Regions from separate parts of the Rouxiella sp. T17 genome, predicted to be linked through region 4. Evidence: predicted binding sites of a transcription regulator. Region 4 holds the regulator's gene; each other region holds the start of a gene.
The links. Region 4 encodes Fur, which represses iron uptake genes when iron is present. Its sites were predicted from a motif close to ATAATAATGAGAACNACTATCAA; they were not measured.
Positions count from the first base shown of each region.

Region 1 (3,155 bases), on a different contig from region 4:
ACGATCATCAGGTGCCGTTGATTGAAGATGGGCTGTATGCTGAAATTCAGTTCGGCGCGACGCTTTCTCCGGCGGTAAAATCGTTCGATAAAAACGGTTGGGTGCTGTTTTGCACCAGCTTTACCAAGACCTTGGCGCCTGATTTTCGAATTGGCTGGATAGCGGGCGGGCGTTTTAGCGAAAAGCTGCGTCATTTAAAAGCGGTGTCGTCGATGGCCGAATCTTCGCTTTTATCCGAAACGCTGGCCGTATTTCTCGAGTCGGGCGGATTCGATCATCACCTGCGTTCTTTACGACGTCGTTACGCGGCGCAGGTCGATGAGGCAAAGTCATTAATAATGCGATATTTTCCACAGGGCACGCGCGCCACCCAGCCGCAGGGCGGATTTGTATTCTGGGTCGATTTTCCGCCGGGCGTCGATACGGTTAAACTTTTCGAACTGTTGCTTAAAGAAAAAATAAGCATGACGCCCGGCACGCTCTACTCGCCGAGCGGCCGTTATCGCAATGCGCTGCGGCTTTCCTGCTGCTATCCGTTCAATGCGCGCTACACCGATGCGTTGGCGCGCGTGGGGCGCAGGGCCTGTGAGATGAGCGGATTACCGCCGGGAATCGTCACACAGGCTGCTGAATAGACGACTTCCTGTTACACTATTCCTGTTACACTACAGGTTGAATTCCACACTTCGTCGTCCTGCCCCGCAATCTCGCGGCGCCTGATGGCATACGGGTTACCGAAATGATCGAAAAAGAAAAAGCAGAAATTAAGCGCCTGAGCGACATGCTGGATGCACTGAACCACAAAGATGCGACCGTTATTCAGCAGGGCGTGAGCGAGCTGATTGACCAGCACATGAAAGAAAAAGAGAAGTTGGCGGCCGAAATCGAACGCCTGCGTGGCGTGCGTGAAGTGAAGCTGAGTGCTGAAGCGCAAAAGCTGACCAAGCTGCCATACAGCCGTGAAATCACCAAGAAAGAGCAGGCGGATATGGGCACGTTGAAGAAGGCCGTGCGCGGCATCATCGTCGTTCACCCAATGACTGCTCTGGGCCGTGAAATGAACCTGCAAACCGTGACGGGTTATGCGAAAAAACCTTTCTAAAAGCCGCTTCTGAAAAGAGGCGAATTATAGAAATAAAAAAACCGACGCAGCATGCTCCGTCGGTTTTTTTTCGGCTATTTTTGGCTGTTGTACAAAAGCAATGCATTAAAAAATCAACGCGTTACTAGGCCAACGCATGACTAAGCCAACGCATGACTAAGCCAAAGAGAGCCTGCTGACGTTACTGAAAACGTCAGCATGAGTCTTAACAGAAACTTAGGCTTTAGCGAAGTTTTCTGCCGCGACGTCCCAGTTTACAACGTCCCAGAAGGCTTTGATGTAATCAGGGCGTTTGTTCTGATATTTCAGGTAGTAAGCATGTTCCCACACGTCCAGACCCACGATCGGGGTGCCAGATGCGCCAGAAATTGCTTCGCCTAACAGCGGGCTATCCTGGTTAGCAGTAGAAACTACCGCCAGCTTGCCGTCTTTCTTGACCAGCCAGGCCCAACCAGAACCGAAACGGGTTGCAGCAGCTTTTTCGAAGGTTTCTTTGAAAGCATCAACGCTGCCGAAGTCACGTTCGATAGCGGCTTTCAGGTCGCCCTGCAGGGTGGTGCCTTTTTTCAGGCCTTTCCAGAAGAAGCTGTGGTTAGCGTGACCGCCCGCGTTGTTACGCAGTACAGTTTTCTTGTCAGCTGGCACTTTATCGAAGTTTACCAGCAGCTCTTCAACAGGCAGCGCAGCCAGTTCTGGCAGGCTTTCCAGCGCCGCATTGGCGTTGTTTACATAAGTCTGGTGGTGTTTAGTGTGATGGATTTCCATCGTTTCTTTATCGAAATGCGGCTCAAGAGCGTCGTAAGCGTAAGGCAGGGATGGTAGTGAATAACTCATGTTCATCAGCTCCATTTTAGTTGGGCGGTGCAGATTAGGGTGAGCACCGCGTAATCAGTCGGATCATTATAGTTAATAAATTGATATTGAAAATGATTATCTATGCTCCACACTTTGTGTGGGCATTCTGCAAGGCCGCGTAATCAGTGGCTTAGAGTAACCAAGACTATCCAAGGGCAAAATCCGTCTAAAGCCTTTTGGCCTATTTTCAGAATCGCCCTGCCGCTGAGTTTCTCAATGTTCCGATTAATCGACCAGACGCTGCGGATGCGTATAAACCGTCGCGCGGCCGGGTTTACTGAATCCAACCAGCGTGAGATTGCAGCGCTGCGCGACATCGACGGCCAGAGAAGTGGCAGCCGAAACCGCAAACAGAATTTCAATGCCGCACATCGCCGTTTTCTGCACCATCTCATAGCTCGCACGGCTTGATACCAGCGCCGCGCCGTGTTGCCAGCTCGGCTCGCGCGCTTTCACGCCCAGCATTTTGTCTAGCGCCACGTGACGACCCACATCTTCGCAGCCGCCCAGCAGCTCGCCCTGCAGATTTATCCACGCCGCCGCGTGCGTACAGCCGGTTTCCTGACCGATCGGCTGCACCGATGTCAGCTGACGCAGCGCGTTATCCAGCCCGGCAAGTGAAAAAGTCTGCGTAAAAGGCAGCGGCGCAAGGGGCCGGAAGAGGTCGCCCAATTGCTCAATGCCACAGACGCCACAGCCCGTGCGGCCCGCCATTGCACGGCGGCGCTCTTTTAATCCGGCAAAACGACGGCTCGATAGCTCGATATTAACCTCAATACCGTTACAGTTTGGCGTCACATCCAGACCAAAAATATCGTTAACCGATTCGATAATGCCTTCAGAAAGCGAAAAACCTAGCGCGAAAGCGTCGAGATCTTTTGGCGACGCCATCATTACTACGTGAGAAATTCCGTTATAAACCAACGCGACCGGCACTTCTTCTGCTACCCAGTCAGGCTGACTGACGGCCAGATCGCGGCGCTGCACCACGGGGCGTTGCTCAAGGCCAATTTTCTTTGGCTGTGGGTCAGAAAGAGGAGTAAGAGGCGTGGTCAAGGCAGATCCCGTTTAACGTTAACAATGTTCAATGGCAATAAGTTTATTCACCGCAATAAGTTCAGTCGCGGTAAAGAGAAGAATAGGGTAGACCCAAGCCTGCCGAATTTGAATCGCATTCTGTGCCTAAGGCTGGTAAAAA
Region 1 covers NZ_JAWUEA010000027.1:103,120-106,274, forward strand. Annotated here, with positions in the region: gene SC206_RS08255 (aminotransferase-like domain-containing protein) at 1-635, shown strand, start outside; gene SC206_RS08260 (YibL family ribosome-associated protein) at 740-1,102, shown strand; gene sodA (superoxide dismutase [Mn]) at 1,319-1,936, opposite strand; gene fdhD (formate dehydrogenase accessory sulfurtransferase FdhD) at 2,183-2,968, opposite strand.
Region 1: sodA (superoxide dismutase [Mn]) is a predicted target of Fur. The motif match lies at 2,017-2,039, and genes of this name have one in related genera.

Region 2 (3,155 bases), on a different contig from region 4:
TTGCGGTTGCCTGCTTGCCTTTGTTAAAGGTTGCGGTGACGGCTACGCCGTAAAGCTTGGACGGATCGTCCCACGCGACGCCGGTAACCAGTTTCATTGGCGCGACGCTGTCGAGATCGACGTATTTATCCCCCGAATAGCTCGATTTAGATGCGCCTTTAGCATAGCCGAAGGAGAGGCGCGCGCTCAGGCCATCAACCTGCTGATACCAGGTACCGAAGTTGAATCGCGCCGTGACGGAGCTGCCGTAAATGTAAGCTTCGTCGCGGTTTTCAGCTTCATAAGCAATGTAAATATTGCTCGGAATATTGGCAAAAATCGACGGACTGCCCGCGCGAGTATAACGCGTGTAGGCAATAAAGTTTTTGTATTGGCTGTAAAACGCATTGATATCAAAGGTCACGCCCGGCGTCGCTTCACCTTTAATGCCCCACTCGTAGTTGTTGCTGGTCTCGGTTTTAAGATCAGAATTACCGATCAGCGCGTACTGGGAGCTACCTGCATAGCTCGAGCTCAGGTTCCACGAGCCGTAAAGCTGGCTGGCATCCGGGAACTGCGCGCCACGTTTGTATTGCAGGTAAGTGGTCACTTTCGGCGTCAGGTCATACAGGAACGCCAGCGAAGGCAAGATTTGTGTGTCGCTGGTTGTGCCGTACAGCGTCGACAATTCAGCTTCTGACAGCGAACCGTTAGCCAGCGTGCCGAGATCTTTAGGCTCGGTTTTCTGATAGGCCAGACGCACGCCCGGAACAATCGAGAAGTTATGCCCGTCGAGATCCCACGTCATGGTGTCTTGCGCGAAGGCACCAAAAACATAGGTCCGGCTGTTAGCCTGCGGCGGCATGGTGTAAGCGTACGTGCTCTGCACCGGCGTCTGATTAAACGGACGATCGGTGTCGGAAATATTGCCGTTCAGACCCCAGCGGAACTCGTGAATCCCCCACGATTTCGCCATTTTATTGTCGAAACCAAAGGTGTGAGTGTTCAGATCCGAGAAGGTGCGAACCTGCGCAGTACCCAGCGTATTCGGGCCGTAGGTGTTATCGTGGGCCTGCGTTTTCTGGTAGAACAGCTTGGTGTCGATGGTATCGACCAGCAGCGAATTTGGCGTCCAGTGATCCAGCAGGCTGGCGGTTAGACGGCGGGTTTCGCTGGTCTGATAGTTGGTGCCATTAACCGCTGAACCGGCGCTGTTCCACGAGTCAAAATGGGTGTGATTGGTTTTATCATAGAGATCGACGGTGCCGGTCAGCGTATGGGTATCGGTCGCGGCCCACGTGCCGGAGGCCATAACGGCGTCGGAATGCCAGTTGGCCGGATACGCATCGCGCGTTCCGCTGTTGTTACGCGTTTCCTGACCATCACGCCGGCTGATCACCACTACGCCGCTCAGGTCGCGATCGCCACCGGCCACGGTAATGCCGTTGTGCCAGCTGCGGTTTGAAGAGTCGTAATCGCTCTGGTAACCAAAATAGCTGTGCTTGTTGGCGCTGAGATAGTCGTCAGCCGATTTTGGCTTGAACGACACGGCGCCGCCAAGCGCGGTGTTGGCGTAAGAGACGTTGGTCGCGCCTGACTGAATATCAACCGTGCCATACATATAAGGATCGATATAGTCGCGGCCCATGCCGAAGGTGTCCTGCCCTGCGCGTCCGACATAAGGTCGGCCGGTGGCGCTTGGCTGGGCGATGCCGTCGACGTCGATGGCGACGCGGTTGGATTCCAGACCACGAATGTTGTAACCGGTATATCCGCTGCGATCATAACCGCTTTTACCTACCGACGATCCGCCCGCCGATCCCGTCGCGCTGACTAGCGGCTGGTAACGCATGATGGTGCCGAAATCATTGCCGCCGTCTTTTTGCATATCTTTGGCGGTGATTTTGGTTTCTGCGCCCGCTTTTCTTTCGACAGTAGGCGAAATCACGGTCATTACGTCGTCATCGCTGTTGGCAGCTGAAACGGTTGACGCTTTGGCAGTGGCAGCAGACTGCGTATTTTCGGCAGCGATAGCGCTCATGACAGAGCTGGCGACGAGGCTGAGAGTCAGCAAAGTCTTGAGATGACGCGTTCCCTTGTGTGGAGACATTAAAAAGGCCTTAAGAGTTTTTAGGATTATTATTTTGCTCAACAATGTTTCTTGCTTGTAATAGGCCGTGATTCCTAAATTATACGCACGGCAAGCCCCTGTTATTTATCAGGGTTTTTTATAGACTTAATTTGTAATGAAAATGATAATAATTATCATAAACATTCATGTCAACGAATTTGCAGCGTTAAGTTCCCCGTTTCGATGTAATTTTTATGTAAGTTTGCGCAGAACGTGCCAGGAAAGTGGGTAAAGCAGAGCGAGACGGCCCTTAATGTAGAAAAATGTGAGCTCTATCGACTGTTTCTAATGCCAATCGGATGAGTGACATCTACGCTTACAGGATGTCCTGGTGCGCAGGACGTTTAAAAGGAATGAACTATGCGTTTACCTATTCTGTTATCCCTGCTGGCGACACTGTGTATCAGCGGCAACGCGCTCGCGGCGGAGGCGACTAAAACCCCGTCGGCGGCGCAAACGGCCCAGCGTCAGAAAATGACCGATTGTAATCAGCAGGCGACCACGCAAAGCCTGAAAGGTGACGAACGCAAAACGTTTATGAGTCACTGTCTGAAAGCCGAGACGCAAACCAACGACAAGGCGCTTTCCACGCAGCAAAATAAAATGAAGAGCTGTAACGCCGATGCTGCCAAAAAAGAGCTGAAAGGTGACGCACGTAAAACATTCATGAGCGAGTGTTTGAAAAAAGCGGCGTGATCTGCAACCTAGGCTGCACTATCGTTAGCAAATAAAGAAACGGTAGCAAATAAGCAAAATCCTCTTAACGCGCATTCCGAAAACTCGGCTGCGCGTTTCGTTTATTGTTTGCTGTCGCGGGGGGTGACGACCTATAATGGGCGCAGTTGTCATTGGAATTTCAGTAAATTGAGGAGTTTAGCTATGGCTGTATTCAAGCTGGTTCTTGTAAGACACGGCGAAAGTCAATGGAACCAAGAAAACCGTTTTACTGGTTGGTATGATGTTGATCTTTCGGAAAAAGGTCGTACTGAAGCGAAGCAGGCTGGTCAGCTGCTGAAAGATGAAGGCTTCCAGTTCGATTTTGCCT
Region 2 covers NZ_JAWUEA010000034.1:107,939-111,093, forward strand. Annotated here, with positions in the region: gene SC206_RS13420 (TonB-dependent receptor domain-containing protein) at 1-2,020, opposite strand, end outside; gene SC206_RS13425 (PsiF family protein) at 2,471-2,806, shown strand; gene gpmA (2,3-diphosphoglycerate-dependent phosphoglycerate mutase) at 2,990-3,155, shown strand, end outside.
Region 2: SC206_RS13420 (TonB-dependent receptor domain-containing protein) is a predicted target of Fur. The motif match lies at 2,226-2,248, and genes of this name have one in related genera.

Region 3 (3,155 bases), on a different contig from region 4:
AGCAGGGCGTGATCGACAAAGAGCTGTATGACATGCTCTCTGCGCGTCCGCTTGGCGTTCAGCCAAAAGGCGGCGTGATTTCGCCTCAGCCTGCGTTTATGCAGATGGTGCGTCAGGAATTGCAGCAAAAACTGGGCGACAAAATCACCCAGATGTCGGGCGTGAAGATCTTCACCACGCTGGATCCGATCGCGCAGGACGGCGCTGAAAAAGCGGTGGAAGAGGGTATTCCACAGCTTCGCAAGCGCAGCGGCTTTAAAGATATTGAAACCGCGATGGTGATTGTCGACCGTTATACCGGCGAAGTTCGCGCCATGGTCGGCGGAGCGGAGACGCAGTTTGCGGGCTTCAACCGTGCGATGCAGGCGCGTCGTCAGGTGGGATCTCTGGCAAAACCTGCGACCTATCTGACCGCGCTGAGCGATCCGAATAAATACCGTCTGAACACCGTGCTGGCTGACCAGCCGCTGGCAATCAAATTGTCTAACGGCCAGACCTGGTCGCCGCACAATGACGATAATCAGTTCCGTGGACAAGTGCTGCTGGTCGACGCGCTGGCCCGTTCAATGAACGTACCCACGGTTAACCTCGGCATGGCGGTGGGTCTGGATGACATCACCAAAACGCTGATTAACCTTGGCGTGCCGAAAGAGTCGCTGAACCAGACGCCGTCGATGCTGCTCGGGGCGATTGCCCTGACGCCGATGGAAGTCGCGCAGGAGTACCAGACGATCGCCAGCGGCGGTAACAAGGCGCCACTGTCGGCGGTGCGTTCGGTGATTGGCGATGACGGCACGGTGCTTTATCAGAGCTATCCGCAGGCCGAACGCGTTGTTCCTGCCGAAGCCGCTTACCTGACGCTGTACGCGATGCAGCAGGTAGTGTCTGAAGGGACTTCGCGCGCGCTGGCGGTGAAATATCCGAAGCTGCATCTGGCGGCGAAAACCGGTACCTCCAACGAACTACGTGACAGCTGGTTCGCGGGTATCGACGGCAATCAGGTGGCGATTACCTGGGTTGGCCGCGATAACAACGGTCCGTCCAAGCTTTGGGGTTCAACCGGCGCGCTGGCGTTGTACAGCCGCTACCTCGGCAACATTACGCCGATGCCGCTGGATCTTCAGGTGCCGGATGACGTCAGCATGATGAACATAGATGACGGCGGTAACTTCATCTGTAATTCCGGCGGTGGCTTGCTCTCCGGCGGCGGACTGCGCACCATTCCAGTCTGGACCGATGACGCCAACAACCTGTGTCAGGCTGCTCAGGCCGCGGCTTATCAGCAGCAGCAACAGCAACAACAGCTGTTGCAACAGCAGCAGCAGCAAAATCAGCCGCAGGGCCAGCCGCAGCAGCAACAGCAGCAGCAGCCTCAGGATGAGCAGAAAGACAGTAATGGTGTGGCAGGGTGGATAAAAGACATGTTCGGCAGTAAATAACGCCGACAGCGCTATTTTCGCAAAGTCTAGAGCAATATCAGCCACAAAATATAAAGCGCGATGCAAATCGCGCTTTTTTTGTTTCTCTCGGCAAGCCGCGTATTGACTGGCTTCCCCTACTATTTCCCACAGGCTTTGCAGGGAAATATCTCCTCGTTCGCTATTGTTCAGCGAAGCGTTAAAAGTAAATGCTCTTGCAGATATCTTGGCCTTAAGCATATAGTGCGATCGTTATAATAATAATTATCGTTTCTATTCCTATTCCAATATCTCCAGAGATAAAAACATGGCTCAAATGCGCGCTGCATCTGTGAAAAACTGCTCCCTGATCTTTAACCGAAATAAACTCGCCCTGACGATCGCCGTCGCGATGTCTAGCCTTACTTTTCAATCGCTTGCCGCTGAAACGCCGACGAGTGCGCCAAAAAACGACACAATCACCGTGGTCGGCGATGGCACATCCAACGTCGCGCCAGAGTCCGCGTGGGGTCCAGCCCCGACTATCGTTGCCAAGCAAAGCGCGAGCGGCACAAAAACCGACACTCCAATCGTCAAGACGCCGCAGTCAATTTCGGTGGTCACGCGTGAAGAGATGGACATGCGCCAGCCGACGACGGTTAAAGAAGCGTTAAACTATGCGCCGGGCGTTTTCGCCAGCCGCGGCAGCTCAAGCACTTACGATGCCGTTGCTATCCGCGGTTTTACCTCCGTCAACACCAACCAATATCTGGATGGCATCAAGCTTCAGGGCGACAACTATTCTGAAGTCTCGATGGACCCGTATTTCCTTGAGCGCGTCGAGCTGCTGCGCGGCCCGGCCTCCGTGCTTTACGGCAAGAGCAATCCGGGCGGCGTGATCACCATGGTCAGCAAACGCCCAACCACTCAGCCGCTGCATGAAATTCAGTTCTCGATGGGCTCCGACAGCCTTTATCAGACCGGCTTCGACTTCAGCGACGCCATCGACGACGCGGGCGTTTACTCCTATCGTCTGACCGGCTTGGCGAAAGACCAAAATACCCAGCAGGTGTTAGCCAAAGAGAAGCGTTTCGCCATTGCGCCTTCCTTCAGCTGGCGTCCTGACGACAAAACTGAATTCACCTTCCTGAGCAATTTCCAGGACGATCCAGATTCTGGATTCTACGGCTGGATGCCGCGTCAGGGCACCGTAGTGCCTTACTACGATGCCAACGGCAATGCGCGCAAACTCTCGACCGATTTCAACGACGGCGACGCTAACAGCAAACTGTCACGCAATCAAAAGATGGTCGGCTACAGCTTTGGCCATCAGTTTGATGACACCTGGACCGTGCGTCAGAACCTGCGCTACACCAAAATCGACAGCAAATATACCGGCATTTATGACACCGGTTATGTCGCGCCAGCGCAGATTTCTCGCGCATCGGTGGTCTCGGCAGAAAAGCTGAATAACTTTGACGTTGATACGCAGGCGCAGGCCAAATTCTCTACCGCCGCCGTCGAGCACACCTTGCTGATGGGCGTCGATTACATGCGCATGAGCAACAGTATTGATGCGGATTACGGCAGCGCCAGCAATTTGAGCCTGACCAATCCGAACTACAACGACTCCAATATGCAGGGCGGTTTCCTGTATAACGTGTTGAATCGTCAGGAGCAAACGGGCCTGTATATGCAGGATCAGGCCGAGTGGAACCACTGGATCCTGACCGCCGGTGGCCGTTATGACATCGCTAA
Region 3 covers NZ_JAWUEA010000038.1:64,836-67,990, reverse strand. Annotated here, with positions in the region: gene mrcB (bifunctional glycosyl transferase/transpeptidase) at 1-1,439, shown strand, start outside; gene fhuA (ferrichrome porin FhuA) at 1,726-3,155, shown strand, end outside.
Region 3: fhuA (ferrichrome porin FhuA) is a predicted target of Fur. The motif match lies at 1,673-1,695, and genes of this name have one in related genera.

Region 4 (3,155 bases):
ACGCTGGAGTTCCAGGACAACCGCCGTCTGTATGACTGGGTATTGGATAACATCACCATTCCTTGTCATCCGCGTCAGTACGAATTCTCTCGTCTGAATCTCGAATACGCCATCATGTCCAAGCGCAAGCTGAACCTGCTGGTGACCGAGAATATCGTTGAAGGCTGGGATGACCCGCGCATGCCAACGGTTTCAGGCCTGCGTCGTCGTGGTTACACCGCCGGTTCCATCCGCGAGTTCTGCCGTCGTATCGGCGTGACCAAGCAGGATAACAACGTTGAAATGGCGGCGCTGGAATCTTGTATCCGTGACGATCTCAACGAGAACGCTCCGCGCGCGATGGCCGTGATTAACCCGGTAAAAGTCGTTATCGAAAACTTTGCTGGCGACGCCGTGCAGTGGGTGTCGATGCCGAACCATCCGAGCAAGCCGGAAATGGGGACGCGCGACGTGCCGTTTACCGCCGAAATCTTTATTGATCAGGCCGATTTCCGCGAAGAAGCCAACAAGCAGTACAAGCGTTTGGTGCTGGGCAAAGAAGTTCGCCTGCGTAACGCGTACGTAATCAAGGCTGAGCGCATCGAAAAAGACGCAGAAGGCAATGTTACTACCATCTTCTGTAGCTATGACGTTGATACGCTAAGCAAAGATCCTGCCGATGGCCGCAAGGTAAAAGGCGTGATCCACTGGGTTTCTGCGACAGAAGGCAAGCCAGCCGAATTCCGCCTGTACGATCGTCTGTTCAGCGTGGCAAATCCGGCGCAGGCCGAAGACTTCCTAACCACCATCAACCCAGAGTCGCTGGTAATTGCCCAAGGCTTCGTTGAACCAAGCCTGGCTTCAGCCGAAATTGGTGTGAGCCTGCAGTTCGAGCGCGAAGGTTATTTCTGCGCCGACAGCACTTACTCCAGCGCCGAGCATTTGGTGTTTAACCGCACCGTTGGCCTGCGTGATAACTGGGAAAGCAAGCCCGCGGTGTAATGCCTGTTGGTGATTTACCCAATGAAAAATGCAGCCTTTGCGGGCTGCATTTTTTTTGGCTATCGCGAAGCAAAAGTTTGCCGTTATGAAGGAGAGGACAGATCGCAGGCAAAAAAAAACCGCTTTTCAGCGGTCATTTTGTATTCATAAGCCGTTATTCTTCATAACCGCTCTGGCGCCGGCTATTAGCCTTTGCCGTGCACAGAATCATCTTCCAGACAGTTGCCGTCTTCGCAGTGACCGTAAAGATAAAGGCTGTGGTTGGTTAATTTAATGCCGTGGCGTTTGGCAATCTCACGCTGACGTGCTTCGATATATTCGTCGCGGAATTCAATAACACGACCGCAATCGAGGCAGATAAGGTGGTCATGGTGATGCTGTTGGGTCAGTTCAAATACTGACTTGCCGCCTTCAAAGTTGTGGCGGGTAACAATGCCGGCATCGTCAAACTGGTTAAGCACGCGGTAAACCGTGGCCAGACCAATCTCTTCGCCCATGTCGATAAGTTCTTTGTACAAATCTTCCGCGCTGACGTGGTGACCTGCCGGGGCTTGCAACACTTCCAGGATTTTAAGACGCGGAAGCGTGACTTTTAAGCCGGCTTTCTTCAGTGCGGTGTTGTTGTCAGTCATGCGGATTTAGTCCTGTCACTATGCTAATCACGTTAATGAAAACGGTGGGCTGTTAATAACCATCATTCTGATCCAAAGGTTTTAAGCAGACCCGAAGGTATAAAGCAAGACCAAAGGTTTTAAACCCAATGCGGGCAGAACGATAAAACAGATACAGTTAGTGTACCTTGATCGGGCTGAAATTTACAATTTTGAAGCTCTTAAATTGTTAATTTCAGTGATAGTTTGGCCCTTTAACGAATAACCTCAACGTTTCAGGGCCTTAGCCTTTGTGTGGGATTAACCGATAATCTCGGCAAGGCTTAATTCTTCGGAAATTTGCTTAACCCAGGCGTCAACGCGTTCGTTGGTCAGCTCGGGTTGACGGTCTTCGTCGATAGCCAAACCGATGAAATGGGTCTCATCCGCCATGCCTTTCGACGCTTCGTAGCCGTAACCTTCGGTTGACCAGTGACCGACGATCACCGCGCCGCGAGGTTCGATGATGTCACGCACGGTGCCCATCGCGTCACAGAAGTATTCCGCGTAGTCTTCCTGATCGCCACAGCCGAATACGGCTACCAGCTTACCTTCGAAATCTATCTCTTCCAGCGTCGGGAAAAAGTCGTCCCAGTCACACTGTGCTTCACCGTAGTACCAAGTTGGGATGCCGAGCAGCAAAATATCGTATTTTTCCAGATCTTCTTTACTGCTTTTGGCGATGTCCTGAATGTCAGCCACATCTTTACCCAACTGCTTCTGGATCATTTTTGCGATGTTTTCGGTGTTTCCGGTGTCGGAACCAAAGAAGATACCTACAACTGCCATAAGCTTATCTAACCTCTTGTTCTTTAATGGACTCGGTGAGTCAATGTGTTCGTTTGCAGCGTGAATCAACGACGCCTGGAATTTATTACCTAAAAATCATAGCCCAATAGTTTATAGGGCAACGCGCTAAAGCGTTATCGCCTTTGTGTGTTCCGTTACGCGTTTTTTAATTAGGAGAGCAGTCAAAAGGCAATGTCGAGATTTTTTCGGGCGGACAGCTTTACCTTTCAGGTAACTAACCCAACCGGTAAGCAACAGAAAGAGAGCAACGGCGGGTAATCACGAGCATTACCCGCCCGAATCAGTCGTGCGAAGACGCGCTTTCCTGATTGTTCAGATGAGATAGCAACATCTGTTCAATCAGCTCGCTACGGCTGATATTTTGCTGTTCCGCCAGCTTGTTAAGCGCATCGACAGCTTCGGCATTGATTTTCAGCTCTACGCGACGCAAACCGTTGTTTTTGTCACGGCGAAGCTGATTACGCTTGTTAATCCGAAGCTGTTCATCGCGAGATAGCGGATTTGTTTTTGGACGTCCCGGACGGCGATCGTCTGCGAACAGATCAAGCGTCGTACGATCCAGTTGTTCTTTTGCCATAGGTAGCGGTACAACTAGGGAAGTTACATCGGAAACGGCGCAAGCCCTTTCAGATGAGATGGTTACACATTTCGGGTTAACAAACCCTAACCCAATTTACCTCCAACGCCTGAGAAAAACGGCCTCGGCGCAGGGGC
Region 4 covers NZ_JAWUEA010000035.1:316,806-319,960, forward strand. Annotated here, with positions in the region: gene glnS (glutamine--tRNA ligase) at 1-981, shown strand, start outside; gene fur (ferric iron uptake transcriptional regulator) at 1,167-1,613, opposite strand; gene fldA (flavodoxin FldA) at 1,893-2,420, opposite strand; gene ybfE (LexA regulated protein) at 2,722-3,018, opposite strand.